Regions from separate parts of the Exiguobacterium sp. OS-77 genome, predicted to be linked through region 1. Evidence: riboswitches for the same ligand, from Rfam matches in the RefSeq annotation. Region 1 holds a riboswitch; each other region holds the start of a gene.

Region 1 (12,561 bases):
TCTTCGCTGAAGGAACGACTGTCATCGAAAACGCCGCCTACGACCCGGAAGTCATCGACGTCAGTACGATGTTGACGAACATGGGGGCAAGCGTCAAAGGGGCAGGAACGGACGAGATTCGAATCAAGGGCGTATCGCAACTAAGTGGTTGCCGGCATACCTTGATTCCGGACCGAATGGAGGCAGGAACGTTCTTGACGATGGGGGCGGCACTTGGACGCGTCACCGTCGATAACGTCATTCCGCTTCATCTCGAGAGCGTCATCCAAAAACTCGAGCGGTACGGTGCGTTGATCGAAGCAACGGATGATTCCGTCACGGCGACGTTTCAGGAGACGAAGCCGGTCGATATTCGTGTCTTCCACTACGGTGGATTCCCGAGCGACTTACAGCCTGTCATCTCGGCAGCGTTGCTGCAAGCAAAAGGAGCGAGTATCGTCGTCGATAAGTTGTATCCGCAGCGTTTCCGGCATGTGCAGGAGTTACGACGCTTGAATGCTCGAATCACGCATGAAGACGCCTCAATCATCATTCGTGGTGGCGAATCCTTACTTGGTACGGAAATCGAGGCACCGGACCCACGCGGTGGCGCAGCACTTGTCTTGGCGGGACTTCTCGCTTCAGGGGAGACGACGCTGCACCATGCAGAAGTGCTTGACCAGAGTTACGAACGATTTGATCAGAAGTTGAAGGAACTTGGCGCCCTCGTATGGCGTGAAACGATTTGACCGATTTGTAACAAGGGAGAGGGGACATACACATGGAGAGAAGTCTATCAATGGAACTGGTACGCGTCACGGAGGCAGCAGCACTCGCCTCTGCACGCTGGATGGGAAAAGGATTGAAGAATGAAGCGGATGATGCGGCAACAAGCGCGATGCGTGATGTCTTCGATACGATTCCGATGAAAGGAACCGTCGTCATCGGGGAAGGCGAGATGGATGAAGCACCGATGCTTTACATTGGAGAAAAGCTAGGAAATGGGTATGGACCACGACTCGACGTCGCCGTCGATCCGCTGGAAGGAACGAACATCGTCGCAAAAGGAACATGGGGCGCACTTGCTGTTCTCGCGGTCGCGGATGCAGGAGATTTACTTCATGCACCGGACATGTACATGGATAAGATCGCAGTCGGCCCGGAAGCGGCAGGACACATCAGTCTGGATGCGACGATCGAAGAAAACATCGCAGCCGTAGCGAAGGCGAAGAACAAAGAAATCGAAGACGTCGTCGTCTCGATTCTGGATCGCGAACGTCATGAAGAAATCATTCAACGGATTCGGGCAACAGGGGCGCGGATTCGCTTGATCGGTGACGGTGACGTCGCTGCTGCGATCAACACGGCGTTCCCGCATACGGGGATTGATATCCTGCTCGGTTCAGGTGGTGCACCGGAAGGCGTTCTTGCTGCCGTTGCCTTGAAATGCCTCGGTGGTGAGCTCCAAGGACGCTTGTTACCAGCAGACGATGCCGAGGTCGAGCGTTGCAAGAAGATGGGCATTGAAGATCCATCGAAGATCCTTATGATGGATGATCTCGTTTCAGGAGACGATTGTATCTTTGCTGCGACAGGCGTCACGGACAGTGAGTTGATGAAAGGTGTTCAGTTCACGGCACAAGGCGGTCAGACACACTCTGTCGTCATGCGTGCAAAATCCGGAACGGTGCGTTTCGTCGAAGGTATTCACTCGTTCAAGAAAAAACCGAAGCTTGTCATTAAGTAAAATAGGACGACTCCTCAAAAAGGACGTCTGAATCCACACAAAAAGAGTTGGTGTTGCGGATAATTTCCGGAAGGCCAACTCTTTTTTGATGATGTTTAAAACTGATAACGTTCATATCCTCACTTTACTCAGGCGGGAGGTAAGCCGCGACATCTCGCAACTTATGCGAAATGTCGGGTCTTACCTTACCCTGACGGAAACGTTGAACTCGTTTCCTTTTCCTGTAGGAGTTGAGGATGAACGTCATAAATATTGAAATAATGAACATTATAACTATCACCGTGGACGCTGAACTTCTCCTGCTTGTCGGGTGACGTACCGACGCGGTAGAAAACGCGTCGAAAAGATATACCAGGCATTCCCGAAGCCAGGAACGATGAACGTTTTCCCCTTCATATAGCCGCGGTAGGCGATGCGCGCAACCGTCGGAGCATCCATGACACCAGGTCGCAAGAACAAGCGTGACTGTTCAAGATTTGCTGCTGATTCGAAACCGGTATGGGTCGCGCCTGGACAGACAACGCTGACTTGAATCCCGTCTTGTGCGAGTTCTTCCGTCAAGCCTTCCGAGAAATGAAGGACATAGGCTTTTGTCGCGTAGTAGACACTCAGCCATGGACCACCTTCAAACGCAGCCGTTGATGCGAGATGGACGATACGTCCTTTGATTCCCTGTGCTTTCATGCGAGAGGCATAGACCTTCGTTACGTGTGTTAATGCTTCGATATTCAAGGCAATCATCCGGGACTCGTCTTCGAACGAGGTCTCAAGGAAAGAACCAAAGACGCCGATCCCGGCGTTGTTGATGACGCAGTCGACCGGAATCTGTTCCGTTGCCCGAAATAGTGCGAGACGATGCGTCGGCTGCGTTAAGTCATACGGAAAGACGGTTGCCGTTCCCCCGAGTCGCTCGACATGGAACTTCGTTTCGAAGAGTGCTGTCGCATCGCGTCCGACGAGCAAGACGTGATCCCCTTGCTTGGCATGCAGATAAGCAAATTCACGACCAAGACCTCTTGAAGCACCTGTGATTAAGACATGCATCCGATTTCCTCCTCCTGTAATCGATTCGATGAAAAAAAGCGATCGAGCCAATGCTCAACCGCTTTGAGATGATGAATTATAGGTAAGATCCTGCGCCGACAAGGCGTGAACCCCAGTACCCTGATTTGAAGCTTGAGTATTTAACGCCACCTGTTTCTGAGTTGACCATGCTTGACTTGCTTGTTGCGATCCCAACGTGTTGAATGCCGCTACCGTGTGAGAAGAAGACAAGATCTCCTGGCTGTACTTTAGAAACGCTGACTTTCTTAGAAGAAGAATATTGTGAAGAAGACGTACGTGGTAATGTTTTACCAGCCGCTTTCTTGTAGACGTAGCTTGTGAAACCAGAGCAGTCGAATCCACGAGTCGTCGTTCCGCCCCATACATATGGTGTACCTTTATGTTTTGCTGCTTCGCTTAGGATTTTAGTCCGTTTAGAAGATGTGCTCGTTGTTTTTTTAGCGCTTGAAGATGATTTGTATGTCTTTGTGTATTGTGAGAAGACATAACGTGTTTTGCCGCCGTATGAGATTTTTGTCCAGCTGCCTGACTTGCCTTTATATGTAAAGACTTGACCAGCGTTGACTTTCCCGACGATGCTTGCTTTCGTAGAAGGTGCTGTCCGAACACGAAGACCGTTGTCCGTGATCTTGACTTTCGTGACTGTTGCTGCTTCAACTTTACCTGTACCCACTGATGTAAAACCTGAAACCACTAAGGCTGCTGTCGCGATCGATGCTAGAAAACGTTTCATGTTAAGAATTCCTCCGTTTAATGTAGTGTGTTGCGTCCGTAAGTTATATGATGAAATCATTAAGTGTTTGGTTAAGCAGTGAACCTTACAACTGTGTAAGAATTTTGTCTGCAGGAATATCTTAGCATGCGCACACTTGAAAACGTTTTTTCAGTTAGAAGACAAAACAGATGTTTTTGTAACATAACTGAAATAATATCCTTGAATATTACAAAGTAAGAAACGCAAAGGATTGTTGACGACGAATTCAAAAAAATATGATACCTTTAGTTCACGAATAAAATTACATACCTCCTGATGTATGTATGGAAGTATGCTGAATGCAGTTGAATTTATAAAGAATAGGTGAAGAACATGCCAACAACTGATAAAAAAGATAAACCAGAACGTTCCTATACACTGGCTCAATTGAGCCAACTGACATTAAAAGAACTTTATGAAATCGCAAAGACGAAAAATGTCCCACAATACCGGGAAGCCCGTAAACGCGAGTTGATGTTCAAGATTTTAAAAGCACAGGCTGAATCGACTGGTCTTTATTTCCTCGAAGGGGTACTCGAAGTCATCCCTGGCAATCCACAAATGCAAAACGATGGTGGCTTTGGCTTCCTTCGTCCTATCAATTATTCCCAATCCTCTGAAGATATTTATATCGCAGCATCTCAAATCCGACGCTTTAATCTACGTAATGGTGATGTCGTCACAGGTAAAGTCCGTCCACCGAAGGAAAACGAACGGTTCCAAGGGTTACTTAGCGTGGAAGCCGTTAACGGTGAAGCACCGGATACTGCCCGTAACCGGTTATTTTTCCCGGCACTGACACCAATTTATCCGGACCGATTGATGCGACTTGAGACAGAACCACGCCATCTATCCGTTCGTGTCATGGATATGATTGCACCGGTTGGATTTGGTCAACGTGGTTTGATCGTCGCACCGCCAAAAGCAGGGAAGACGTCACTCCTTAAAGAAATCGCAAACTCGATTCAGGAGAATCATTCGGATGTCGAACTAATCATTCTCTTGATTGATGAGCGACCTGAGGAAGTAACGGACATTGAGCGTTCGGTTCCAGGAGCAGACGTCGTCAGCTCGACGTTTGACGAAACACCGGACAACCACGTCCGAATTTCTGAACTGGTCCTCGAGCGGGCGATGCGGCTTGTCGAACACAAGAAGGATGTCGTCATCTTGATGGATTCGATCACGCGTCTAACACGGGCCTATAACTTAACGGTACCGCAAAGTGGTCGGACGCTCTCGGGCGGAATTGATCCGGCTGCGTTCCATAAGCCAAAACGGTTCTTTGGTGCAGCGCGAAACATCGAACACGGTGGTAGTTTGACGATTCTTGCGACAGCACTCGTCGAGACAGGATCGCGCATGGATGACGTCATCTATGAGGAATTCAAAGGAACTGGCAACATGGAACTGCATCTCGATCGTAAGTTGTCAGAGCGTCGAATCTTCCCAGCGATCGACATTCGGAAGTCCGGTACACGGAAGGAAGAACTGTTGCTTCCGAAAGAGCAGCTTGATGCGCTTTGGGCGATTCGCCGGACGATGAACGAGTCGAACGAGTTCGTCGATACGTTCCTGCGTAAGATTCGTGATACGAAAAATAATGAAGAATTTTTCGTCGTACTTGAGAAAGAACAGAAGAAGGCGGTTCGACGCGCGCCAGCTAAACCACGTACCGTCAAGAAGGAAACGACGACAGAAAAATAACTATTGCGACGCATAAAAAAATCGTTTAGTATAGGAAGGTAACTTACTCTGGCTCAGCAAATGAACCAGGGCGGAAGGAGAGAAATCAACCATGAAACAAGGAATTCACCCTAACTACAACAAAGTAGTATTTATGGATTCAACGACTGAGTACAAATTCTTAAGCGGTTCTACTCGTTCTTCGAACGAAACGATCACTTGGGAAGATGGTAACGAGTACCCACTCATCCGTGTGGATGTGTCTTCAGACTCGCACCCATTCTACACAGGTCGTCAAAAGTTCAACGCGGCAGATGGTCGTGTCGATCGCTTCAACAAAAAATACGGCCGCAAGTAATTACTTGTTGGTTCTTAAAAAAACAGCCTGCCTCCATTAAGGAAGCAGGCTGTTTTTGTATAGACTGAATTGTGAACGATAAGTGAGATACGTCTTCAAGACGAACGAGAAGGCGATTCCGCCAGCAATCCCGATTAAATAGGGCATGACTTCCGGATGTGCCAAGACATAGTCCATGACTTTATGGAACGAGAGATGGCGGCCGACGAAGTAACCGGCACCTAAGAACACGCTGATCCAAATCAAGGCACCTGTATACGCATAACTCGCAAAAACGCGAAACGGCATTTTTGAGACGCCTGCAAAAAAGGCAGAGAGTTGGCGGAGACCAGGTATGTAGTAACCGATGATCAAGACCGATTTTCCGTAACGACGAAAACCGGCTTCAGCGGAAAGAATATGTTTTTCTGAGATACGCATTTTCGGTCCAACGCGGTGTAGTAGTGGCATACCGAGTTTTAATCCGAGTAAATAGCTGATCGTCATCCCGATGCAACTGCCGGCGTAAGCGGCGAGAATCGTACCGACGAGTGGTAGATTGCCTTGATGCATCCAAAATCCGGACAAAACGAGCAGGGTCTCATCAGGAACCGGCAATCCCACGATACCACCTGCGAGAAGGACGGAGAGACCAAGGGCACCATATTGGTGCAGGATGTCATGTAAGAGATGATGAATCGGGGACACCTTCTTTCGTGAGAATCTTCTTCTTCAGTGTACAGGAAATAGGGGACAGTTGGAATGAAAGGACAAAAATTCTAGGGAAAGAAAAAATGAATTTTGATTTCCGGAAGTCAACCCTTTTTCTCGATACCGTTTCGAGCTATACTCGTTAAAGTGACTATTTTTAGAGGACGGTGTCGGACGATGATGCATGTAATAAATCAGTACGGCTGGATCGAAGTAATTTGTGGCAGTATGTTTTCCGGGAAATCGGAAGAGTTGATTCGTCGTGTCAGACGGGCGCAGTATGGCAAACTGCCCGTGCAAGTATTCAAGCCGGCAATCGACGACCGGTACCATGAAGAGCATGTCGTCTCTCACGTTGGCAACTCTGTCGTAGCGATTCCGATGGCGACGAGTCGTGATCTCTATGCAGCAGTAGCAGAAGAAACACAAATCGTTGGCATTGATGAAGTTCAATTCTTTGATGATGAGATCGTACAAGTCATCGAAGCACTCGCACAAGACGGAAAACGCGTCATTTGTGCAGGCCTTGATCAAGATTTCCGGGCAGAGCCATTCGGGAAAATGCCTGAATTACTGGCGCGTGCAGAATTCGTGACGAAGCTACAAGCGATCTGTCTTTCATGTGGGGATCCGGCTTCCCGGACACAACGTTTGATTGACGGGAAACCAGCGAACTACGATGATCCGATCATCCTAGTCGGAGCGTCGGAATCGTATGAGCCACGTTGCCGTCATTGCCATGAGGTACCTGGAAAACCGAAGCCGCTCCAATCGGTGCAACACCAAGAACGATAAATGAAAAAAGGCGAAGGCTGGGATATAACTCAGTTTTACAGATGATAAAAAGGAATTGCACATCCTGAGTGATGGCGATTCTTTTTTTTTTTTCGTTAAACTCAGCTAGTTAAGTCTCAGCTTCTTTTAGTCACTTTTTTAAACTCGAGATGAATGATAAAGAAAGCTAGGACTAAAAGAATAAAGTAACTAATTACTACTTGTAACAGTTCTTTATCGTGAGTCAGATACTGTGAGTTATAATACGATGCAATTACAATAACAAGGACTAAAGTACGACTTAAAATGAAAAATACTCAAAAATGACGAGAAAGAGCATAAGAGAAAAATAGTATCACTCAACGTGCTAGCATAGGGTTTTCCTGATATCATGCAAATCATGAAAAAATCACACCTTGTTCCAGGAAGATACTATTGTAGCACAGCGTGTGTCAATGTTTTTCAAAGTTGTAATCTAAAAAACATATAAAAATCATTTACATTTTTTGGGATATGATAACCTCTGGGTATGTATTATTTTGGTTTTAGGTCAATCAGAAAAACAAAAACAGGGGGAATTTGGATGAAATCAAATAATGTATGGATGAAATTTTTGATGGTTGCTTTAGTATTCGCTTTGTTTATTGCAAATATTCCAATGAAAAATGTATCTGCTGTCGAAAAAAAATTAAGTGAAAAAGAAGCTGTCGCGATCATGGAAGCGGTAAGTCGTAGTTCTGTTACAAATGAAGATGGTACTGTCTTTGTGAATGAAGAACAATTAAAAAAAGAATTAAAAGGTAATCGGAAATACACAGAGATAAAAAAAGAATTGAAAGAACTTGGATTACTAACTAATGATCCAATTGAAGAAAAAGTATCTTCAAATTCTAGTAAAGCATCTATGATGGCGGCAGCTAGTTCTAGTCAAATCAATCCTAAGTGGAAAGCAGTTCGAGATGCTTGCGCTAAGAAATATATCCAAAATAAATACGGTCTAACAGGAGTTGCAGCAATTGTCGCAGCACTTCTCGAAGGTGATTTCAAAAAAGGACTAAGACTTTTGCTTACAAAAGGAGCAAGCTTAACTTTAGCTGGACTACTGACTACGTACGGTCATATGAATTATAAGTGCATTAAGTTAGCCAACTCTAAACATAGAGTATATAAGTAATTAAAAAGACAATACAGATTCATCAATTGAAATCTCTTATTGTTTTTTTATTATTTGCATTTAACCTTTCGAAGGTTTTTGGTGTAAGGTATAGTGTTTTTGAAGGATTTGTTTAATGGATAAATTGAAAAGATCAAACAACGATAACTGTTGATGTAAGGAATTGGAGGTAAACAAATGAGTAAACACCACAAATCTAGTATACGATTAGTTTTGATTGTATTAGTCACAGTTGCAATCTTGTATTATGGTTTTAACTTTGAAATAGGGTACGGGATAATCTTTTTAATCGCAGCTGTTGGGTGTACCATTTATCTTAACTTTGAAGCAGCTAAAAAAGAAAAAGGTGAGCAAAAAAATCCTATAATTAAATATGGGAGTTTCAGATTGTAGACAACCCCTCATTTCGTAATTGAAATGAGGGGTTGTTGTATGTATTGACTACTTAAATGTAAAAAATGTGGATTCCCAGGACTAATTCGAAATCTTTTTAGGGTTCATGCAATGAAAGTAAGCATCGTTTTTTCACTCCACGGAGCTGCTGTACTCTCCTTTATCTGACATTCTTCCACGCTCTTCGTCTTGGCGGGGGGGAGCTTTTTTTCATGTAAGATCCAATCCTCGTTGACGTCTTGATCTAATGCGTCATTGTACTATTGGATAGCGCGTCGAACGAGCATTTTCTTGAACTTCCGTTTGTTTGTGTTCGCCTTGATATGTGGTAGAGTCGATAAAGATGACCGAATGGACGACGAACCCAGCTTTGACCTCTTGAGTGAGGACACGATAAAAAAGCACTCTCAAAGACGTCCGTACCGTGGGCGAACCTAAAATTTTGAGACCATAAAAAACACTTTCGGAGTGGTACATTTTTAAAAGATACTAACATCGGAGGTGTTTTTGCATGGGCAAAAACGTATATTCAAGCGAAATAAATTGGGCAGTAGTCAAAGGAAAGCTGAGTGGTGAGTTAACGACGAAAGAGATCATGGAGAAGTAAGGTATCAAAAATAAGTAGTATGTCTCGGAGAGGAAACTGTTGGGACAACGCAGTTATCGAATCATTCACTCCATTTTAAAGTCCGAGGAGTTCCAGTACGTCAAATTTAATTCACTAAGAGACCATGAGATCTCTGAGCTCGTTATCAACTACTTAAATTACTACAACGAAGAACGAATCCAAGAAAAATTAGGCTACCTGACACCGAAAAGATATGGTGTACTGGCAGCCTAATCAAGGTGTTTATATGTATCTCATATTGCTGGATCAGTCTACCGGACGTAGTCCTTCCCGAATATAGAGAAATAGGGGGCACCTTTTCTTTCAGCCCAAAACCTAAAACCTAATGGGATGTCATGTTAGTCTTGATCTCTTTGATGGTACGTCGCATGCAAGGAATACCGAATACATATTGAAGAAGCGCTATCTTGATTAACAGAACGAGGTCGGTGCTTGTCCTTGGAAACGATTCGAAATGAACAAAGCGCAATCATTCTCATTAGAAGAAAAAATACGCTTTGCCTACAATCTGTAGCAGCTATTTGCTTCCATATGGAAACGAATAGCTGTTTTTTTGATTCAGCCTGTTTCTTGCGAAAACTGACACGATTGTTCGATAAAGCGAATCGTCTCACGAACAATCAAATCCTGATCATGATCGAGTGTCGCAACGTGATACGAGTTCAGTAAACAGTAGCTTCGTTTATCATTTGTTCCGATGTGCTGGTGCAGATAATCCGAGCTCGAAGGTGGAACGACGTGATCGGTCGCTGAGTAAAGAATCAATGTCGGTAGAAGGATCGATCCAAGGCGTCCTTTTGTTTCATCCATTAGGCGAACAAGTTCGAACGCACAACGGCTCGGAACAAGATCATAGATGATTTCAAAGGCTGCTCGCTTAATGTCCGGTGCGCCTTCCGGTAAATACTCTGGACCGTCCTCGAACGAAAGTGATTCATAGGATGGAACGGAGAGTGCGGCATTGATCGTAATGATGCCGGCAAACGGAATCCCGTCAGCGGCGAGCGACAGCGCAAGCGTCGCACCCATCGATTGACCGATGACGAAGACTTGATCGCATGTTTCTTGTAAACGTTCATAGCCGTCTTGCAGGCTTTGCTTCCAACATCGAGCAGTCGATTGTTCGAACTCGCGGACGTTCGTTCCATGTCCACGTAAGCGCGGGGCATAGACGGTAAAACCTTCAGCAGCGAATGCCTCACCGACGTCCCGTACACTTTGCGGAGTGGCGTTAAAACCATGACAGATTAGAATGCCGATCGATCCACCTTGAAAATAAAACGCTTCAGCACCAGTCAATACAGGATAGTTCATCATTACTATTTTTCCTCCATTCATGAAAAAAACTCGTCGACGTCACTGCTTGGACGCCCACGAGTTTTTCACCGTATCATCCAAAGCCGCGCTTTGCTGGTCGGAGCACCTTACAAATTGCAGGTTGCCGTGAAGTCATAGAGCCAGGTCTCTCGTTCACTCTTGATAAATATCATATTGGAATTGTCGGAATAATCATTGAAACGATGGTAGCACGACCAAAAATGACTTGTCAAATCTTTCTTGACGAATCGTGATCCGTTCATTAAGCTAATTCATAACTTGTAAATCCATCGATATGCGCCAAATGGATTATTTTTGCAAAGTTGGTTGACTTTTAAAGTTTCGACCCGTAATGTAAAAATTAGTTTTACGACATAAGCAACAACGCAACAACACACATACGAATTTCATACCGCAATACTTATCCAGAGAGGTGGAGGGACTGGCCCTACGAAACCTCGGCAACAGACTCATTATGAGCACTGTGCCAATTCCATCAGACAGATGTCTGAGAGATGAGTGGAGTGGATTCTGCCACTGTGCGGATCCAGGTCTCTTCTTGTTTCTCAAGAAGGGACCTTTTTTGTTGAATGAAGGGGGAAAACGGAATGATTGCATTTCATCAAGTCAAAAAAACGTACGTCACGAAAGATCAGACGATTGCAGCGCTCGACGGTGTCGACCTGACGATCGAGAAAGGCGAAATCTTTGGTGTCATCGGCTTTAGCGGTGCCGGGAAAAGTTCACTGCTCCGCTGTGTCAATCTGTTAGAACGACCGACGTCAGGAACGGTGACGGTCGATGGGGAAGATTTAACGCAACTGTCTCCGAAAAAATTACGCCAAGCAAAACAACGGATTGGAATGATCTTTCAGCACTTCAATCTATTGAATGCGAACACGGTCTTTACGAACGTTGCAAAACCACTCGTTCTCGCAGGCGTCAAGAAAGATGAGATTCGCCGTCGGGTGACGGAGTTGCTCGAATTCGTCGATCTCGCGGACAAGGCGGATCATTATCCAGATCAATTGTCGGGTGGGCAGAAACAGCGCGTTGGTATCGCCCGGGCACTCGCGACGCAACCTTCCGTCCTTTTATGTGACGAAGCGACGTCAGCACTTGATCCCCAGACGACACATCATATTCTTCAGTTATTAAAACGGATCAATGCAGAGTACGGGATCACGATTCTTTTGATTACCCACGAGATGGGCGTCATCCGGGAGATTTGCGATCGTGTAGCCGTCATCGAAGCTGGGAAGCTAATCGAGTCAGGAACGGTCTTTGATGTCTTTTCAAATCCGCAGACCGAGACGGCACGGAACTTTGTACGGTCCGTCATGCATGACGAGATTCCAGCGTCGATTCGTCAGTTGATCGAGTCGCGAAATGCGCATCCAATCTATAAGATTCACTTCCTTGGACATCACACCGGACAACCACTCTTGTCGCAAGTCGCAAAACGCTTCGACGTCGATGTCAATATCCTGCACGGTAGCATCACGGAGTTGCAGGAGACGCCGTTCGGCACCTTGCTCGTCGAGTTGATTGGTGAGCCGGCTGAAGTGAAACGTGCCTTACACTACATCGATCAGGCACAGGTAACCGTTGAGGAGGTGCTCGCTGATGCTAGTTAACTACAGTGATATTTGGACAGCATTTTTGCAGACGATGACGATGGTATCCGTTTCGCTCTTGTTCTCGACCTTGATCGGCTTACCACTCGGTATCCTGCTTGTCGTCACGCGAAAAGGAGCGTTACTTGAAAATGTTCCGTTGTTCACGTTCTTCAACAGTATCGTCAATATTTTCCGCTCGATTCCGTTCATCATCTTACTCGTCGCGATCATCCCGTTGACGCGCTTGATCGTTCAGACATCGATCGGAACAGAAGCCGCAATCGTTCCGCTCGTCTTTTACGCTGCACCGTACATGGCGCGTCTGATCGAGAGTTCTTTACTCGAAGTCGATAAAGGCGTTCTTGAAGCAGCAGAAG
Region 2 (7,928 bases), 460 kb from region 1:
TTTAGTTACTTGATGTAAATTCGGTGTCTATCTTTTTGATGCAAGTCAGAAAACTCTACTTTATAGGCGCGGACCAGCTGACTTGATCGCATCCGTCGCACTCTCGAAACGAAGGAAATTGTTCTGGAATTTCTCAGCAAGCGAACGCGCTTGTGTGTCGTATTCGTCCGGATTCGACCAGACGCGTACCGGGTTGAGTAACTCACTTGGAACACCAGGAACTTCGAGCGGCATATGAAGTCCAAAGATCGGGTGTTCTTCTGTTGGAATCGTTGCAAGTGTGCCGTTAACGGCAGCGTTGACCATCGTCCGTGTATACGATAGCTTCATGCGGCTACCTGTTCCGTAAGCACCGCCTGTCCAGCCCGTGTTGACGAGATAAACGGTAACACCATGACGATCAATCAATTCGCCGAGCATCGTCGCATACTTTTCAGGCATCAGTGGAAGGAATGGTGAACCGAAGCACGTCGAGAAGGTCGCTTCTGGTTCCGTGACCCCACGTTCTGTTCCAGCGAGTTTTGATGTATATCCTGATAGGAAGTGATACATCGCTTGTTCTTTCGTCAATTTGCTGATCGGGGGCAAGACGCCGTACGCATCAGCTGTCAAGAAGACAATCGTCTTCGGATGACCAGCGCGTGACGGAACAGCGATGTTATCGATTGCCGTAATCGGATAAGCAGCACGCGTATTTTCCGTCAACGATGTATCATCGTAATCAGGATGACGGGCTTCGTCGAGTACGACGTTCTCAAGGACGGTTCCGAAACGGATCGCGTCAAAGATTTGCGGTTCTTTTTCACGCGATAGATTGACCGTCTTCGCGTAACATCCGCCTTCGATGTTGAAGACACCATCGTGCGACCAACCATGCTCATCGTCACCGATCAATTGACGGCTATCATCGGCTGAAAGGGTGGTCTTACCAGTACCAGATAGACCGAAGAACAAGGCGACGTCGCCTTCGTGTCCGACGTTTGCCGAGCAGTGCATCGAAAGGACGTTTTCTTGTGGCAAGAGGTAGTTCATGACGGAAAAGATCGACTTTTTGATTTCTCCAGCGTATTCCGTTCCACCGATCAAGACGATTCGGTGTTCGAACGACATCGCGATGAACGTCTCGGAGTTCGTTCCGTCAACGGCAGGATCTGCTTTGAAATGTGGCGCGTAGACGACCGTGAACGGTTCGAAGGCAGCCACTTCAGGATACTCGCGTAAAAAGAGTTGTTTGGCAAACAGGTTATGCCAAGCATATTGTGTGAGCACACGGACCGGAAGGGTGAAGTGCGTATCTGCTCCAGCAGCAGCTTCTGTGTAGTAGAGATGATCAGCTTCGTTCATGTAACGAAGAACCTTTTGCAACAATTGTTCAAATTTGTCTCCATCCATTGGTTGGTTGACATGACCCCAATCAATGTGAGACTCGCAGGAAGAATCACGGACGATGAACTTATCTTTTGGTGAACGACCTGTAAATTTCCCCGTTTCTACAGATAATGCGCCGTTCTCAGCAAGGACACCTTCTTCGTTTCGAATCGCATGTTCGACAAGTTCAGCAACAGATAGTTGTTTGAACACATGCTCTTTCTTGAGTAGTTCTTCGATATTCAGGACCGTCATCGGCATCCTGACCCCACCTTTCCCCTACGTTGGTTTTGGCTCACTGTATTTAGTATGACACATTTATTATATATGACATACTAAAGAGAGAGCAATCATTTTCTAGTGCTGATTTCTATTTATCTGGAAACGCTTTCAGCATTAACAGTTTAACATCTCTTTCAAAAAGTTTCGACTAGAATTTGAAACCTTGCTTGACAGAGTAGTTACAACTTTATATCATGTAATTCGTAACGGATACTCTTATTCTGAGCAGGTGGAGGGAACAAGGCCCGAAGAAACCCGGCAACCGTCCTACATTAATTCACATATTAATGAGGGAAAAGGTGCTCTCCTGAAGCGAAGTAAACACTTCGAACGATAAGAGGGTAAAGGAAGAACGCACAACCTTTCCCTGACCATTTTTTGGACTTGGAAAGGTTTTTTTCATTTTACCGTCCCACTCAACTAGGGGAAATGAGTACACCGTCAAATTCTTTTTTGGGAGGGTCATACATGACAAACCTTAATCGCCGACTATTCACGTCGGAGTCAGTCACTGAAGGTCATCCAGATAAAATCTGTGACCAAATTTCGGATTCAATTCTTGATGCAATCCTCGCAGCGGATCCAAACGCGCGTGTTGCGGCAGAAACTTCTGTTACAACAGGTCTCGTTCTCGTTGCAGGTGAGATCACGACATCCACTTACGTCGACATTCCAAAAGTCGTTCGTGAAACGATTCGTGAGATCGGTTATACACGCGCGAAATACGGTTTCGACGCGGACACATGTGCTGTATTGACATCAATCGATGAGCAATCAGCAGACATCGCTCTTGGTGTAGACCAAGCGCTTGAAGCACGTGAAGGTAGCATGTCTGATGCAGAAATCGATGCAATCGGTGCAGGAGACCAAGGTCTCATGTTCGGTTACGCAACGAAAGAAACACCAGAACTCATGCCACTTCCAATCTCGCTTTCACACCGTCTCGCACGCCGTTTGGCAGAAGTGCGTAAAAACGGTCAACTCGACTACCTTCGTCCGGACGGAAAAACACAAGTCACGGTCGAATACAACGAGAACAACGAGCCGGTTCGTGTCGATACGATCGTCATCTCGACACAACACGCGGAAGAAGTTACGCTTGAGCAAATTCAAGCTGACTTGAAAGAACACGTCATCACACCGGTCATCCCGGCTGAATACATCGACGCAGCAACGAAATTCTTCATCAATCCAACTGGTCGTTTCGTCATCGGCGGACCACAAGGAGATGCTGGATTGACGGGTCGTAAGATCATCGTTGATACGTATGGTGGATACGCACGCCACGGCGGTGGAGCATTCTCTGGTAAAGATCCAACAAAAGTCGACCGTTCAGCTGCATACGCAGCACGTTACGTCGCGAAGAACCTCGTTGCTGCAGGTCTTGCAGACAAAGCAGAAGTTCAACTCGCGTACGCAATCGGTGTCGCGCACCCGGTATCAATCGCGGTTGATACATTCGGTACAGGAAAACTTCCTGAAGCACAACTCGTCGAATTGGTTGCTGAAAACTTTGATCTTCGTCCGGCTGGAATCATCAACATGCTTGATCTCCGTCGTCCGATCTATCGTCAAACAGCTGCATACGGTCACTTCGGTCGTACAGATGTTGAGCTTCCATGGGAGCAAACAGATAAAGCAGCAGTTCTTGAAGAACAAGCAAAACGTTTCGCATAATCAAAAAGTCCGAGAACCCTATGCGGGTTTTCGGACTTTTTTGTTTACGGGGAACTTTGCAGGAAACGAATGTTTTTTCTAGAAGAGGGTAAAAGTACATGAGTCGATTCGTATGAATACAAAGGGGGGTTCCGATTATGGAAATACGCGAAGCTATTCCAGCCGATGCAGGACGTATTCATGACATTGCCGTCACATCCTGGTTGGATACGTATGCAGAAATCTATTCCGAGCGCTCGAAAGCGCATTTCGTGCAGGAAGCGTATCCGCAAGAGGAGGTTGTTCGTGCGATCCGGACGGCAGAAGAAGCACGGGGAGAGTATTTTTATGTCGGAATCATCGATGAGGAAATCGTCGGTTTCATTCATGCTATTGATGTTGAGGGAACGTGGGAAATCATTCGTCTGTACGTCTTACCGAAATATCAGCAAAACGGAATCGGACGACGATTGATCCGTGAACTCGAACGACAAGGAGCCGTCCCACTCGAAGTATACGTGGAGGCACGTAACTATAAAGCGCGTCAGTTCTTGATCTCATTCGGTTTTGAAGAACTCAGTGAGATGACGGAAGAAGTCTTTGGGCAAGTAGAATCTGTCATTCGCCTTCGCCATGTCGCCTCGTGAAATCCGTCTTGGGACGGTTTTGTGTGCGTTTGAAATAAGGTATCGTAAATAGGAAGTATGAAGTGAAGAGGTGAGTTTGTGGTTGAACAACCAACAGGAATCATCGTATTAGTCTATCCGTTACAACTGCGTGCCCGTCCGAGTGAAGCTTTGATTCGGGTACTCGAACGAGAGTATGAAGTATTGCTCGTCGACGCCCCACGTCGTATCTCGTTTGAAGAACATGGTCAACTGTTAAAAGAAGCATTACGTGAAGCCGGGAAACGCAAGCTACCGATTCATATCGTCGCCTGTAGCATGGGCGCACTCGTCGTCAATCGTCTGTTGCAAGAATATGAATTACCGGTAGCAAGCCTTGCATTCATTTCACCGTTGTTTGATTGGCACCCTTCGAAACAACTCGGAGGCGTCAAACAAGTCTTCGCAAGTGCGTTCGATCGTTTCCGGCCCGATGCGCCACTCGGTACGTTGCCGTTTGGTCAAAGTACGGAAGATACCGTTCGCATCGGTGAACTGACCTATGCACAGTACCGGGAAATCGAAGAAGAGATCGTCGTACATGACGAGGAACGAAAAAAACTGCCGCGTGTGAACTTGGCTTGTTTTTATGCACCGGACGATCAGTTCGCAGACGTCAAGCTGACACTTGAAGTATGCCGGAAAATGGGTGGCGATCAGATTTACTTACAACGTCTACACGGTTTTCCGCATTTTAGTTTCGAACGGTTGAACACACGGTTTGCAGAAAAATTAATGTTGTTCTTTAAGCTTGTTGAAGAATGAAATCACAAAAGTGATGCCTCTAAAAAAGGGGCATCACTTTTTTGTGCCCATCATCCGCGTACTTTTTTCTCGATCGCGATGATGAACGGGGGATGATTTTGTTGGTTCAAGAAGCGATACTGGAGAACGGCATAATCTTGCTGATCAAGGGCTGTGACGTAATCGAGGACAGCGTCACGTTCTCGTTTTCCTTCCAAGTGACCGTGATAGACGACGAGGACGACAAGACCGCCGGGAGCGAGGACCGGGAGGAGGGCATCGAGTGCTTCAAGCGTCTCTTCTCCGGTCGTCGTGATTGATTTGTCGCTTCCAGGCAGGTATCCGAGATTGAAGACTCCAGCGCGGACAGGACGTTGTTCGTCCGAAAGACGGGCACCGACATGGATGTGGCTTTCATGGTAAAGGTCGACGCGTGCTAACATTCCGGCTTCGTCGAGACGTCGCGTCGATTCCTCAATGGCTTGTGCCTGGACGTCGAACGCAAGAACCCTTCCTTCTGGACCGACACGTTCTGCTAAAAACTGTGTATCATGTCCATTTCCGGCAGTCATATCGACGACGCAGTCTCCGGGCTCGATAACGGACTCGAGTAATTGTTTCGTATAAGGTAATACACGGGCAAGTGACATGGCATAGACTCCTGTTCCTATAGTCTGTTTTTCTAGTAATGGTTCAGTATGTGCAAGATTCTTTCTGCATTATATCATTTTTTGATTCGTTGACGAAAAGCGAAGTAGCTTGACAGTTAGGGGACGGATTGCGTAAAGTGGCAAGGTTGAGAATGAAATAGGAGGACCACAGGTATGCCAAAATTACCAAAAGCGGTCTGGATCCTCGTCCTTGCGATGGCCATCAATACGACGGGATCCTCTTTTTTATGGCCGTTTAATACATTATATATTCATGAATATTTAGGAGAGTCGATGACAAAAGCAGGGATGGCATTGTTCGTCAACTCTGCCTTAGCAATCGTCGGAAACTACTTAGGTGGAAAAGCGTTTGACCGTCTCGGTGGCAAGAAGACGCTTGTCATCAGTGTCATCGGACTTGTCCTGTCTTCCGTTGGCTTGTTGCTATTTCATCAGACGTACCTCGGATACGTCGCGATGCTTGGATTGATTGGATTCGTCGGTGGGATGGTTTTTCCGACGATCTACGCGATGACGGGTGTCATCTGGCCGGAAGGCGGGCGTCGTGCCTTTAATGCGATTTATGTCGCACAAAACGTCGGTGTAGCGCTCGGGACAGCAGTCAGTGGTCAAATCGCTGCCTTTTCGATTCAGTACATCTTCATCGCCAATCTCGTCCTCTACATCGCCTTTGCCATCATTTTGTTCGTCGGTTTATCCTGGATTCAGGCACCAGCGCGGATGCATGCGGCACATGACGAGATCGAAACGACACGCACACCCCTTGCGCGCGGTGCGGCACGGACGATGTTGCTCGTCTCGATCGGGTATGCCTTACTTTGGTTCGTTTATGTGCAATGGCAAGGAACCTTTGCCGTACACACGAAATCGCTCGGTGTCACGATTTCCGAGTACTCTATTCTTTGGACGATCAACGGAGCACTCATCGTGTTCGCACAACCTTTATTAACACCAATTCTCCGGTGGTTTGGAGATGACTTGAAGCGACAATTGATGACCGGTACAGGAATCTTCCTCTTGTCTTATCTGATCGTTCCGTTCGCAGGCGGCTTCAAGATGTTCCTCGTCGCGATGATCATTTTGACGATTGGTGAGATGTTCATCTGGCCAGCGGTTCCTGCTATGGCGGCGAGACTCGCGCCAATCGGAAAAGAAGGAGAGTTCCAGGGATACGTCAATATTGCCGCTTCAGCGGGACGGATGATCAGTCCGACCGTCGGAGGGTTGATCTACGATTTATCCGGTATGTCAGCGGTCTTCTTGACATTGATTGGATTGATTCTGTTAGCAGGCGTCGTATTCCTTCGTGCCATTCCTAAAATCACATCATGAGCATCATCTGTAAGACAGCGGACATTAGATTCGCTGTCTTTTTTTTACATCATTAATGCGCTAATTATAAAACAAATCATTATTAATATGGAATATTTCGGCAAAGAAACGGGTACTTTCTAATCAAGAACTTGAAAAGAAAGTTCATGTGAACGTTGCTTCTTTTTGACTGGAGGTGCACGAATGGAAAGGTGTCAATTCATCACAGATGCCGCAACTTGGACGACACACGTACAGCAACAGCCTCTTGATATCTTCTACAGTCACCAATACGTCACGCTTAACGCTAGACCGTCTGAGCAAGCGGTGTTATTTCGTTATGAAGGTCATGCGGGAACACTGTTCTATCCCTTTTTAAAGCGTCGGATTTTTGATACGCCTTATTCAGATCTCATCACGCCGTATGGCTACGGCGGACCGGAAATCGTCGGTCGCTTAACCGCAACTGAAATGCAGCATGCACGTCTATCGTTTGAAAGGTGGGCGGAGCAAGAATCGGTCGTTTCGGAAATGATTCGCTTTAATCCGTTGACCGGTAATGAACGGTTCATGCAGGACTGGACGAAAGTTTCCTTCATCCGTCATACGACGAGTATCGATTTACGCCCTTCAATAGAGGACATCATGCAGACATTTCATAAGAAGACGAGAAGTATGATTCGCAAATCGCTTGCCTCTCCTTTAACCGTTAGAATAGGAACGCGAGACGACCTACCTGTTTTTGTAGCGTTGTATCATGAAACGATGGACCGGAAGAATGCTTCGGCTCATTATTATTTTACCGCGACGTATTTTGAGCAGTTGATGGAAACGAACCCGCTTTGTGAACCCATATTGCTGATGGCGGAAATCGAAGGAGAAGCGGTTGGAGGGTACCTCGTATTGCTCGGAAAAGAATATGCCCACGGTCATTTGATTGGTTGTAAGCGGGACGAAGCGAAGATGTTCCCAAATCAACGACTTGAGTACGAAGCGATTCTTCAGGCGAAAGCACGCGGTCTCGTCGAACAACATCTCGGAGGTGGATATCAAGAACGGGATAGTCTCTTTGAGAGTAAATGCCGTTACACCGGGTACCGTTTATTTGAGTATCATCAAGGAAAATCGATTCTTCAACCAGCCGTATACGATCAGTTGTGTATACGATACGGGTCAGATGCTAATTCGGATTATTTTCCGGCTTACCGACAAACCAGTGTCCAAATGGCGA
Region 3 (12,561 bases), 2.4 Mb from region 1:
CAGGTCTGAGAAAGTATGATGCGCTTCAGACGAAACCCGATGCCTAGATTCGTTTGAATAAGAGTGAGCAGTTATCTAGATTCCATAGGATATGACTAAGACACTCCGTCGTGTCCATTCACATTGAGATAGTTATGAGAGATAGGGAAATTTTTCTGTTAGGACACAAGGTCAGAAAAACTTCAAATCGATTGGTTTTGCTAGAATGCGCCTGAATCTACAAACAGAAAAACGAGCAGAAGACGGTATCATCCACTGCTCGTTTTGCAACGGCTTCATCCTAAAGCGACGTCAAGAATCATCATGACCGTAAAACCGACCATCAAACCAAGCGTTGCTAAATCGGATCCGTTTTCTGCTTGTGATTCCGGAATCAATTCTTCGACGACGACGAAAATCATCGCTCCGGCAGCAAACGATAACGCATACGGGAGAAGCGGTTGAACGAAGAAGACCGCGGCTGCTCCGACCATCGCGGCAATCGGTTCGACGATCGCTGACAATTGACCGTAATGGAAGGCGCGCCGGCGCGACATCCCTTCACCGCGTAATGGAATCGATAGGGCAGCTCCTTCCGGCATGTTTTGAATCCCAATCCCGAGTGCGAGCGTCAAAGCACCGGCGACGGTCGCTCCGTCCATGTTCAAGGCAGCGGCGCCAAAAGCGACACCAATCGCAAGACCTTCGGGAATATTGTGCAACGTGATCGCAAGAAATAGTAACGTCGTTTTCTTGAGTCCTGTCGAAGGACCTTCCGCTGTCTCGAGTGGTGCAGATAAGTGCAAATGCGGCGTAACGAAGTCGAGGAGACGGACGAAAAATCCACCAGCGAGAAAACCGATGGCGGCAGGAATCCAGGCGATTCCTCCATCCTGCTCCGTGAACTCGATCGCAGGAGCAAGCAGCGACCAAAACGACGCGGCAATCATGACGCCGGCAGCAAAACCGAGCATCATGTTCATGACGCGTTTTTCAATCGTCGTAAAGACAAAGACGAGTGCCGCACCAAGTGCGGTTAACCCCCACGTCATCATTCCGGCAAGCAGTGCTTGCACGACGACGGGGAGAGAAGTAAACCAATCCAACATGACTATTCCTTCTTTCCGGGCACGATTTAAAGCATCCATCTGTATGAGAGCTTACCCGTTTTCGATCCGGACGATTCGTGTGAAGGGAATTTCAATGACTTCACGTCCGCGCAGAAAGAGAACGGAACGTTCGGGTTCTAATCGTTCGACGAAACCGACGACCGTCACGTAGCTACTTTCCTTATAATACGTGATTTCAAGTTCGTTTCCTTCTATTAAAGCTTCTTGAAGCAGAAAGTGCCATGATTCTTGCAACTGTTCATCAATTTCAGGCAAGTCGAGCTGATGCATCTGGACATAGTATTCCCGCAGCAATTGCAAATGTTCCGGCATGAGAAAAGGAATCCATTTTAAATTTCCCCGATCACGATACGCTGTCATGAAGATCACCTCCCGGATGACCGCCGACAAAACGAAGGCGACGTTTGGCGACACTCGTATCAAGAAACGAGACAGCGAGGCGAATCGTTCCTTTTCCGTAGCGGAGGTTAACGACATCCATTGCTTTTAATAACCGTCGCCGTTTCCAGAGCCGTGCATTATCCTCGAACAAAGACAACTGTAAGGTGCCTTGATCGGCAGTCAAATGCCCCACTGCAACGGATAAAAATCGAACAGGTTCCCCATCGAGCCAATTCGGTTCGAACAATTGTAAGACGTGACGCAGAATGATGCGTTCATCGGATGTCGGGTAAGGCAACCGCACTTGACGGGAGAAGCCACTTCGGACGACGTTTCGAGAATAACGGACACCGATGTGAACGGTCCAGCCGACTTGATTCGAAAAGCGGCAACGTGCGGCGACATCCTGCACCAGTTCATTGAGCACATTCCGGATGCGTTCGAACTGATAATAGTCCTGCATTAAGGTCACACCGTGTCCAATCGTCCGTTGAGGAGTTTTCTCGAACAGATGACGCGGGGGGAGCAGTGTCGGTGACGCGTCGAGTCCCCAAGCGTGATGCCACAGTTCGGCACCGATGACACCGAAGCGTTCGTGTAACTCTTCGACAGGGCGCATGGCAAGATCACCGATTGTTTCAATCCCCATCATCTGCAGATGTTGTTCCATGCGGTGTCCGACTCCCCACATCTTCCGAATCGGAAAGTCATGAAGACGTCGTGCGACATCAGCATATCCACATCGCGCGATGCCTTCTTTTTTCCCGATTAAATCAAGCGTCAGTTTCGCGATGACGTTATTTGGACCAATCCCGATCCGGACGTGGATGCCGGTCTGTTTCAGGATTGCTTCTTTAATTTTGAGGGCAGCTTGCAGGTCGGAACCAAATAGGCGATCGGTTCCGGTCATGTCAATGAAACTTTCATCAATCGAATAGACGCGGATGGCTTCAGGTGGGGCGAATTGGTGCAGGACATCCAGGACACGAATCGACGTCTTCATATAAGCGAGCATACGTGGTTCGACGAGTTGAATCGTACGACGAACAGCGTATGGCAATTGCTCGATTTCGTACAGTCGACCGGCTGTCTTGATTCCTAGTGCTTTTAAGGCAGGGGTGGCAGCGAGAATGACGGATCCGCTTCGTTTTAAATCGGAGACGACCGCCAGGCGTGTCGTCAAGGGAGGAAGATTGCGATACTGGCATTCACAGCTGGCGTAGAAGGACACACTGTCGACGCAAAAAATACGTTTATCTTGTGGTAAAACGACGGAAGGAAACATCTGAATCACTCCTTTACATAAAAGAACGTATGTTCTTATTTTGATTTTCCTTGACTATAGCATGGTCTCAAAGTGTCTCAAAATAAAAACTGTTGAAAAAAGGGGAATTCGAACGATTTCTCCTCATATAAAAGGAGTTTGGTACACTAAGGGAGAGAAAAAAGGGGGAACCTTCATTGAAAGAGACCGTTATCCGATTACCAGAATTACCGAAGACGCTTCAGCCAGAGACGTTCGATCAAGTCGAAATCGATGACCCGTATCTAAAAGGAGCGCGTTATGAGAAAGAGTCGATGCCGAGTGAACTGACAGAACGCATCGATGCCTATCAAGTGTGTTTTCAAAATGTCTCGTTCGCGAATCTGACCTTTGACCGTGGTTCGTTCGAAGATATTCGTTTTGAGCAATGCGACTTAACGGGATGTCACTTCCAAGAAACTCGTTTTCACCGTGTGTCCTTCGTCGGATGCCGGATGACGGGCATCCAGTTTGAAGATTGTACGCTTGACCATTTAACGATTCAGGAAGGGCTTGCGGATTACGCACAGTTCATTCGCAGTACGGTCCGTCATCAACACTGGAGCGAAACGACGATGAAAGAAGCACAGTTCTTCGAAGTGAAGCCGACCCATTGGAAACTCGAAGCGGTCCGGCTTACAGATAGCCAATGGATTGAAACACCGTTAAAAGGTCTCGACCTCCGGCAGACGGAACTCTCTGGTATTACGATCGATCCGCGATTTTTACCAGGCGCTGTCATTACGGAAGAGCAAGCAGTCGCCTTTGCTCGCTTGTTAGGCCTTGTCATCCCATAACAAAAAGAAGTCCTGCTTTCGATTGTTACTCGAAAAGCAGGACTTCTTTTTGATGAAGGTTACTGTTTTTAAAATGACATCGTTTCGCCGTCCTCCGGAATCAGGAAATGGGCAGAGAGATGGAAAGCAGTTAAAAAGTCAGCAATCATATCACGTCGCAAGAGACAGTGGTTGACGGACTCGAGGTGCGAGACGATGATCGTTGCTTCCGCCGCTGCTTCGTGTACGGCAAGGAGATCACGCTGTGACATCGTGATCGGCTCTCCGGTCAAGAACTGGGCGGCTCCACTGTTGACGACGATGATATCGGGTGTATGTTGTTCGATTGCATGCGCGACCTCGTCGCACCAGATCGTATCACCTGCGATATAAAGTGTTGGTTCGTCCGGATGGGTGAGGACGAGCCCAGACACACGTCCCATCCGTTTGCCGATTTCACCGACACCATGCTGTCCACCTGTTCGATGGATTTGAATATCACCAATCGTCACACCGGAATCGAAGGAAGAGACGTTCGTGAAGCCGGCTTCTCGGATGTGCTGCGCGTCTTCTTCTTGCTGCGCATAGAGTGGCAAATGCTTGGGTAATAGTTGTTTAGCAGCATCATCGAAATGATCAGCGTGCAGGTGCGTGACGAAGATGGCGTCAGGATCGAGCAGTGTCTTGACATCGACCGGTAAGTCGACGAGTGGATTGGCGACGGCATTCGGTGTTTGACCGAAGGGAGGCAAGCTGCCTTTTTCGCCGAGGAACGGATCAATTAGTAAGACTTGATTGGCATACGTGACAACGAGTGTTGCATTGCGAATTTGTTGAATATCCATTAGGTTCATCCTCTCTCAATGACTCGGATTGACTATTCCCCGTCTGGCATTCAATGAATCCTATCGCAAGCGTTTCTCCATCGCCATGACGTCGACATATTCGCCGTTCAACTGTCCTTGCTCCTTAAACGTTCCGACGATCCGGAACCCGGAGCGGATATAGAGTTTTTGTCCGATTTTATTGAATGGGAAGGTGAAGAGAATGAGTTTATGCATCTGATGATCACGGGCGTGTTGCTCAGCCGTTTCAAGCAAACGTGTGCCAATCCCTTGTCCACGATGAGTCCGGGTGATATAAACCGAAATCTCACCGACGGATGCGTAGACAGGACGCGGATTATACGGATCGAGGGAAATGAAGCCGAGGACACCTGTGTCATCTTCAGCGACATATCCGGCATATCGATCGGTGCGTTCTACATACCACTGGGTCATGAAGGATAAGTCCTTTTGGTCGGTCTCAAGCGTTGCGATTCGATCTTCGATGCCTTCGTTATAGATGGCGAGAATCGCTGATAAGTCGTGTTCCGTTACGGGACGAATATGCATGACGCTCACTTCCTCATCGCTTTTCCTTCATTATATCGGTTACGTATCAATGTAGTGATATGTTTGTGCGATAAGAAAAGCGCTGATTTCCTTCACATAAAGGAAATCAGCGCTTATATCGTTCTTAAGAGACCGTTGACGTCTCGTTTTCATAAATCGGAACCCAGCCGTCTGTCGTGACGAAGATCCGAACAGCAACGACTTTACGATCGTCTTGAAGCGTAAAGTAGTGGCGTGTGTTAACAGGAACGGAAATCAAATCACCAGGATTGAGTTCGATGTTATAGTAGCCGACTTCTTCGTCTTTGATCGCGAAGACGCCATGACCGCTAACGATGAAACGAACTTCATCATCCGTGTGATGATGTTCTTTCTGGAAGTTGACGAGTAACTCATCCAGGTTCGGTGTCGTATCCGAAAGTGAGATGATATCAGCTGTCTGATACCCACGACGTTCTGATACGTCTTTGATTTCGGGAGCGAACGTATCGAGAATCGTTTGTTTGTCTGCATCCGTCAGTGTGAAGTTCTCAACGAGAGGCGCTGGAAGTTTCGAAACGTCCCATTGTTCGTAAAGAACGCCGCGTGACGCAAGGAAGTCAGCGACTTCCGTTTGATCCGTATACCGTGTGTTTGTTTCTTGGAATAAGACTGTTGCCATGAGATGATTCCTCCTTTTAATGAATGGATTGACGGCATGATTGCAACGTCAACGTGTAATTGAATAAAAACTCGAAGGCTTCGAGGTGTTTCTTTGCTTCAAAGGCGGTCGGTGCCCAGACCGTGATTCCGTGATTGCGGATCAGGACGGCACCACTGTCTGCTGTGACATGAGGTGCAAAAGCAGCGGCAAGCGTCGGAATGTCCGCATGATTCGGAATGATCGGTACCGTGACCGTCGCATCCTCTTCCCAGTGTCCGAGTGCCTTGATGATTTCTTGACCGGAAAAGGTGATGCTGCCTTGATCGCCATAGAGTTCCGAAATCACATTGTTCGCAATCGTATGGACATGCAGGGAACAACCGGCGTCCGTTCGATTGAACACTTCGACATGGAGCAATGTCTCAGCAGAAGGACGCCCGGATTGCTCACCGATCAATTGACCGGTCGCATCGACATGAACGAAGTCGTCAGGAGTCGTCTGCCGTTTATCTTTTCCGCTTGCCGTCACAAGGAATTCAACCGGGACACCGGATGTCCGAATGGCGAGATTGCCACTCGTACCAGGGAACCAATCGCGAGCCGCAAGCTCTTGTTTGATGGCGCGTAGCTCTTCATAGCGTCGCATGAATGTCATGTTGTCACCTCCGCTCGTGTTAAATCATGAACGATATCATGGAACGTCTCAAACGGTGTATAGGCGATATCGTTCTCTTCACACAACGTGATCAGATAATCACGGGCATAGACACGATCCGCTTGTTTTGCGAGTTCGAAGTCCGTCACCGAGTCGCCGATGACGATGATGACGTCACCGTCTTTACGTAGTGTCCGAGCAACGGACGTTTTACAACAGCCGCACCCGTTCGTGCAATGGGTATCGCAGGCGTGTGGCCAATCGATATGAACGAATGGACCGTCAAAATTTGCGACATTGCAATAGATGCGCTCCTGCTCAAGGAATGGCGCTAAGATCGGTTCGACGAAAAAGTCCATTCCGCCGCTGACGATCGAGAAATCGATGTCTTGACGACGACTGTACTGAAGCAACTCCGAAAATCCGTCGCGAATGACGGCGCGCTCCAGTAAAAAGTCAAGATAGGACGCTTTCCCATCAGATGGCAGAAGTGCGAACATTTGCCCGACACCACTTTGAATCGATAACGTCCGGTCGAGTACACCTTGTTTCAACGGTTCGAAGTCGCTCGCTGGCGCAAATGCCTGCATGAGTGCGATGATATTATCCTGTGTCGTCACGGTACCGTCGAAGTCACAAAGAATCCGTACGGTCATGACTTGATCCCCCAAGCGTCGAGGGCGATCCGTAATTCTTCATGACGCGATGCTGCCGTCGATAGGGATTCATTTGCGAGTGCCGCATCGAGTGCCTGACGGAAAGCGGTGACACCAGCCGCAGCACCTTGCGGATGACCATGTACGCCGCCACCGGCGTTGATGACGGAATCGATCCCGAAGTCCCGTACGAGTTGAGCGACGAGTCCAGGATGAATACCGGCTGAAGGAACCGGGAAGATCGATTTCGTCTGACCGAGACGGGTCGCTTCGACCGCGATACCACGGGCGACATCCTTTGGCAAAGCGACATTGCCGTAAGGCGACGGGAATAGCGTCAAGTCTGCTCCAGCAGCACGCGGTAATGTGCCAAGTAAGACAGGAGCTGCGACTCCGTGATTCGGGCTAGCGATCAACGCACCGCTATAGGCCGGATGATTGAAGATTGGGACGTTGATTTCCGGATCACTTGCCAGTTCGCGTAAGACGTCGAGTCCGTATGTGAAGGTATTCAGCAAGAAAGCGGTCGCTCCAGCGTCAATCAATCGCTTGGCTTTATCCTTGAGCGTAAAGACGGGACCGCTGAGTGTGATTGCATATAACGCGCGTTTACCGGTCCGGTGGAAGTGAGCGTCGATGACCTCACGTCCAATTCGTGCCCGGTCAATCGTTGGCGTCAATGGATTGTCGTATAGGATCTCATCGTCCTTGACGAGATCAATCCCACCAGCGAGTTGTCCTTCGAGTTGATCACGAAGAAACGATAAATCGCGTCCGATGACTCCTTTGAAGATGCTCATTAATAATGGGCGATCTTCGACACCGATCAAGGAACGGACCCCTTCAATCCCGAATTTCGCACCTGGAAAGTCCGACGTAAATGTATCGGGTAGTAGCAATTCCGTTAATTTGATTTCACCGTCGAGTGAGAGTTTCCCGAAGACGGTCGTCAGAATCGCAGAAAAGTCGCGCGACACGTTATGTTCCGGATAACGAATCGTGATATATCCTTTGCCATCGCGCTCTTCGGTATGTACGACTTCCCCTTTGAACGAGGCGAGTTGTTGTTGTTCGAGATGATTCAGTTCCGTCCAAGAACCGACTGTCAGACCAAGCGCGAGTTGTTCAGCGCGCTGCTCGAGTCGATCACGGGCAGTCAATTGATAAGTAGCAGTGATATAAGCCATGTCTTTCCTCCTTCAACAAAAAAATGGTCTCTCGTCAGCGACAAGAGACCATGAATGATTCGAACGTGGACTCTTATCTGTCAGCTTAGTAGCTGCAAGAATTAGCACCGTGCCAAAAGGTCGGTTGCTGCGACATCGTAGGGCTTGTCCCTCCGTCTGCTCTTGATAAGAATTGGATGAAATTGTGAAATCTAATTGCAATTTTTACATGAGAATCGTGACTTGTCAAACTATTTTTAGAAAATTTATTTTTTTGGAAATACTCTTTCTATAGATGACTTAAAAATGATGTCCGTTTCTGCTTGATTTCGATTTGACAGCGAGGAAGTCGATTGCGTAAGATTCAAATCAATATCACACACGACAACTACATACGACTCTTATCGCGAGTTGGCAGAGGGAATTGGCCCGATGACGCCGCAGCAACCGACCACTAGGCACGGTGCTACATCCAACAGACGTTTCGTCTGAGAGATAAGAGGACGCAGTGACTTTTCTGCGCCTCTTTTCGATGACGAAAAGAGGCGCTTTTTCGTGTATCACATAGGGGGAAACTGAGATGACATATAAAGCATTCACAGAACAGGACGCGATTGATCGTGTTCGGACATTAGGACTGATCGGCGATGGAGCCGTCGAAGCAGAAGAGATTGGCGACGGGAACCTCAACCTCGTCTTTCGGATTCGAGAAGGCGAACATCGCTTGATTTTAAAACAAGCATTACCATATGCGAAGGTCGTCGGGGAGAGCTGGCCGTTATCGCTCGAACGAGCGTGGATCGAGCAATCCGCACTCCGTGAATTCGCGCGACATGCCGTACCGTTCGTACCACGTGTTTTTCATGCTAGTCACGAAGAGGCGTATACGGTCATGGAAGATCTTTCACATTTGACGATCGTTCGAAGCGGTTTACTCGCAGGTGAACAGTATCCGTTGCTTGCGGAACATATCGGTTCTTATCTCGCTCGGACGTTATTCCATACATCGGACTTTGCGCTTGGTCCGGTTGAAAAGAAACGTGTCGCCCGAACGTACTACAATCCAGACTTGTGCGACATCACGGAAAAATTAATCTTCACGGATCCGTTTCATGACGCGGAGACGAACGAGATTGAAGCCGGACTCGAAGAAGAGGTGGCACGTCTATGGGCAGACGATGAGTTGAAACGCGAAGTCGCAAAACTCGAAGCGCTCTTCATCACGAAAGGAGATGCATTGCTGCACGGCGATCTACATACAGGAAGCATCTTCGCCTCAGCGACGGAAACGAAAGTCATCGATCCTGAATTCGCCTTTTATGGTCCATTTGGATTCGATGTCGGACAGTTCATCGCCCACTTATTCTTCGCGGCATATCCGGATTACCCTACACGACGTGACGCCCGAATCAAGGATATCGATACGTTCTGGCTGACGTTCGCTTCAACGTTCCGTGCCTTATGGGAACGGGAAGCCGTCGAACCGTTCCAGGCACCAGGACTCGTCGATGATGTACTGAGCACGATCTTGCAGGATGCCCTTGGCTTCGCCGGTTGCGAATTGATTCGGCGGACGATCGGTCTAGCACTGGTCGCTGATTTAGAATCAATCAATTCAACGACGGAACGCTTAGAGCGGAAACGTCACGCTCTCCGTCTAGGAACAGCGTTAATCAAACGCCGTACAGAATGTCGGACATTCGATGATTTACGAAACTTTGACGTAACGGAGGAACTTAGCCGATGACTACATTCGTTCAAAGTATCCGTTACGAAGACCGTGTCTTGACGATTCTCGATCAGACACGTCTACCGCAGGAAGAGCACTATGAAGTCATTGCTGATCTCGCGCAAGCCGTTGAGGCGATTAAACAACTGCGCGTTCGGGGCGCACCTGCGATCAGTTTATTTGGGGGATTCGTGCTCGTTCAAGAAGCATACCGGTTTGAAGCGGCGCTTCCGGTCTACAAGCAAGCCTTGCTTGAGACATCGGCGACGTTACTCGCGACACGACCGACGGCCGTCAACTTGCGAAATGTCCTCGATCAATTGAATCCAATCATTCAAGACGGGACGTCGGTAGAAGAGATTCGCGAACGGTTGGAAAAACGGACGGTCGCTTTATACGACCAGGATGCGCAGACGTCACGTCAAATCGGGATTCATGCACTGGAATTATTCCAGTCAGGCGACCGGATTCTAACAATTTGTAATGCTGGATCGATTGCGACCGCTGCTTATGGAACAGCACTTGCGCCGTTCTACATCGCAAAAGAACGCGGCATTGAATTATCCGTTTTTGCGAGTGAGACGCGACCGTTACTGCAGGGAGCACGATTGACGACATGGGAGCTTCAACGTGCCGGGATCGATGTCACGTTAATTACGGACAACATGGTCGCCCATACGCTGAAAGAAAAACAGATCGATGCGATCATCGTCGGTGCCGACCGCATTACACGAAACGGAGATACCGCGAATAAAATCGGGACGTTCCAATTAGCATTGCTCGCGCAAGCTTTTGGTATTCCGTTTTACGTCGCAGCACCGCTCTCGACGTTCGACTTCTCGCTCGTTTCCGGAGACGCGATCGAAATCGAAGAACGTGATCCGCAAGAAGTGACGACTGTCCAAGGTGTCGCGACAGCACCGGAAGGCGTCGCTGTCTTCAATCCGGCGTTTGATGTCACACCACACACATTCATCACGGGCATCATCACCGAACTTGGTGTCATCACGCAACCGAATGAAGAAACGATTGAACAATTAACAGGGCTTCAACCCCTCGGATAAGGAGATATGTCATGAAAAAACTAGCTTACGCCGTCCTAGCACCGGCACTGTTACTAGCGGCTTGTGCGAATGGAGAAGCCACGACGACGAAGGTCGTTAAGGATGTACCAAAAGGGGTTCAATCAGACGTCAAGATCGCCGTGATCCGCAACCTAGCATCGGACGACCATACGAAACAATTCCTTGATGGCGCACGAAGTGAAGGCGAAGCGCTTGGCTTTAAAGTCAGCACGTTCATTTCGGAAGGTAACGACGTCAAGTTCAAGGAGCTTGTCGCGCAAGCGATTCAGCAAGATTATGATGGGCTCATCATCTCGCATGGTAAGGAAGACTACGCCTATGACATGATTAAACCAGCGGTCGACAAAGGGCTGAAGGTCGTGACGTTCGATACGGTCACGAAGAAAAAAGGAACGGCGTTAAAAGGTGTGACGGAAACGTTCCAAAACGATCATCAACTCGCGAAGCTATCGCTTGATGAAGTGACGAAGGTGACGGACAAAAAGCCAGTCCGTGTCATCAAACTTTGGTTCGGACCAGGTTTTGCCCCGCTCGATCGTCGTCAGGAAATCTATAAGACGTACGAAGCAGACGGTAAAATCAAAACGCTTGAGACAGTTGGACCGACAAATTTCCAAGATGTCCAAGGGGATATCGCAACGAAGATGAATGCGATTCTCGCGAAATATCCGAAAGGAAGCATTGATGCGGTTTGGGGAGCGTGGGACGAAGTCGCAAAAGGGGCTTACAAATCGCTCAAGGATAATAAACGTCAAGAAATCCCGCTAATCTCGATCGATGTCTCGAATCAGGATATCAACCTGATGCGTGAAAAAGGCAGTAACTGGGTCTCGACGAGTGCGGTGGATCCATTCTTGATTGGACAAACGGACATGCGATTACTGGCTAAGAAAATCGCTGGCGAGAAGACACCGGATAGCTTTGATCTCGACGCGAAACTCGTGGAGCAGAAGGCGTTGAAGCAGGACACGACGATGTACAATCTCGATACGATCATCAAAGGATGGAGTACATCGGACAAATTCAATGAACCGTGGATGGACCGGTTGCGTGACGTCCATAAGAAACAATGACGTCTACCAATCATCACTTGAAGATGACCGGGATTTCACTGGCGTTTCCGGGAGTGCAAGCCTTAAAACAAGTCTCGTTTGAAGTGAAATCCGGTGAAATCCACGCGCTTGTCGGTGCGAATGGTGCCGGTAAGTCGACGTTGATGAAAGTCTTATCCGGAGCGGAAACAGCGGACGAAGGAACGATCCGTCTCGACGGGAAGGAGTTGACCATCACGTCACCGCGTGATGCGAAACAGATTGGAATCGACCTCGTCCAACAAGAGGTCGATGTGGCGCTTGTCCCGTATTTGACGGTCGCTGAGAATATCTGTCTCGATCTGTTGACGGACGGAACGATGACTGGCTTCGTATCCCAACGCCGTTACATACAGCGTGCCAAAGAAGCGTTAGCAACATTACAGGCGGATATTTCCGTCAAGACACGTGTCGAGGAGTTGCGGCTTGCTGAAAAGCAACTCGTACTGATTGCTCGCGCCCTCGTCCAAGAACGCCGTTTTTTGATTTTAGATGAACCAACGGCACCGCTCAGTCAGGCGGAAACAAGCCATCTCTTTTCAGTCGTGCGTCGTTTAGCCGAACGGGGGCTTG

What was found. Region 1 has a riboswitch for S-adenosylmethionine ahead of EXG77_RS01830 (carboxylesterase). Riboswitches for the same ligand answer to the same signal wherever they lie in the genome.
Positions count from the first base shown of each region.
Region 2: another riboswitch for S-adenosylmethionine. It lies ahead of metK (methionine adenosyltransferase); the one in region 1 lies ahead of EXG77_RS01830 (carboxylesterase).
Region 3: another riboswitch for S-adenosylmethionine. It lies ahead of mtnK (S-methyl-5-thioribose kinase); the one in region 1 lies ahead of EXG77_RS01830 (carboxylesterase).

Region 1 is NZ_DF239008.1:345,292-357,852, forward strand. It holds gene murA (UDP-N-acetylglucosamine 1-carboxyvinyltransferase) at 1-728, shown strand, start outside; gene glpX (class II fructose-bisphosphatase) at 761-1,726, shown strand; gene EXG77_RS01780 (SDR family oxidoreductase) at 2,003-2,770, opposite strand; gene EXG77_RS01785 (C40 family peptidase) at 2,847-3,524, opposite strand; gene rho (transcription termination factor Rho) at 3,879-5,252, shown strand; gene EXG77_RS01795 (type B 50S ribosomal protein L31) at 5,344-5,589, shown strand; gene EXG77_RS01800 (DedA family protein) at 5,626-6,276, opposite strand; gene EXG77_RS01805 (thymidine kinase) at 6,460-7,074, shown strand; gene EXG77_RS01810 (hypothetical protein) at 7,637-8,227, shown strand; gene EXG77_RS16650 (IS3 family transposase) at 9,357-9,461, shown strand; gene EXG77_RS01825 (transposase) at 9,571-9,717, opposite strand; gene EXG77_RS01830 (carboxylesterase) at 9,807-10,565, opposite strand; SAM riboswitch class I at 10,633-10,734, opposite strand; SAM riboswitch class I at 10,984-11,087, shown strand; gene EXG77_RS01835 (methionine ABC transporter ATP-binding protein) at 11,174-12,202, shown strand; gene EXG77_RS01840 (methionine ABC transporter permease) at 12,192-12,561, shown strand, end outside.
Region 2 is NZ_DF239008.1:809,618-817,545, forward strand. It holds gene pckA (phosphoenolpyruvate carboxykinase (ATP)) at 61-1,629, opposite strand; SAM riboswitch class I at 1,864-1,990, shown strand; gene metK (methionine adenosyltransferase) at 2,119-3,327, shown strand; gene EXG77_RS03945 (GNAT family N-acetyltransferase) at 3,465-3,953, shown strand; gene EXG77_RS03950 (serine aminopeptidase domain-containing protein) at 4,032-4,736, shown strand; gene EXG77_RS03955 (class I SAM-dependent methyltransferase) at 4,787-5,386, opposite strand; gene EXG77_RS03960 (MFS transporter) at 5,540-6,718, shown strand; gene EXG77_RS03965 (peptidoglycan bridge formation glycyltransferase FemA/FemB family protein) at 6,902-7,928, shown strand, end outside.
Region 3 is NZ_DF239008.1:2,724,618-2,737,178, reverse strand. It holds gene EXG77_RS13965 (ZIP family metal transporter) at 276-1,088, opposite strand; gene EXG77_RS13960 (YolD-like family protein) at 1,140-1,469, opposite strand; gene EXG77_RS13955 (DNA polymerase) at 1,453-2,775, opposite strand; gene EXG77_RS13950 (pentapeptide repeat-containing protein) at 2,952-3,590, shown strand; gene EXG77_RS13945 (MBL fold metallo-hydrolase) at 3,659-4,414, opposite strand; gene EXG77_RS13940 (arsinothricin resistance N-acetyltransferase ArsN1 family A) at 4,475-4,963, opposite strand; gene EXG77_RS13935 (acireductone dioxygenase) at 5,088-5,624, opposite strand; gene EXG77_RS13930 (methylthioribulose 1-phosphate dehydratase) at 5,641-6,261, opposite strand; gene EXG77_RS13925 (2-hydroxy-3-keto-5-methylthiopentenyl-1-phosphate phosphatase) at 6,258-6,917, opposite strand; gene EXG77_RS13920 (2,3-diketo-5-methylthiopentyl-1-phosphate enolase) at 6,914-8,104, opposite strand; SAM riboswitch class I at 8,175-8,276, opposite strand; SAM riboswitch class I at 8,482-8,585, shown strand; gene mtnK (S-methyl-5-thioribose kinase) at 8,664-9,830, shown strand; gene mtnA (S-methyl-5-thioribose-1-phosphate isomerase) at 9,827-10,876, shown strand; gene EXG77_RS13905 (sugar ABC transporter substrate-binding protein) at 10,888-11,970, shown strand; gene EXG77_RS13900 (sugar ABC transporter ATP-binding protein) at 11,967-12,561, shown strand, end outside.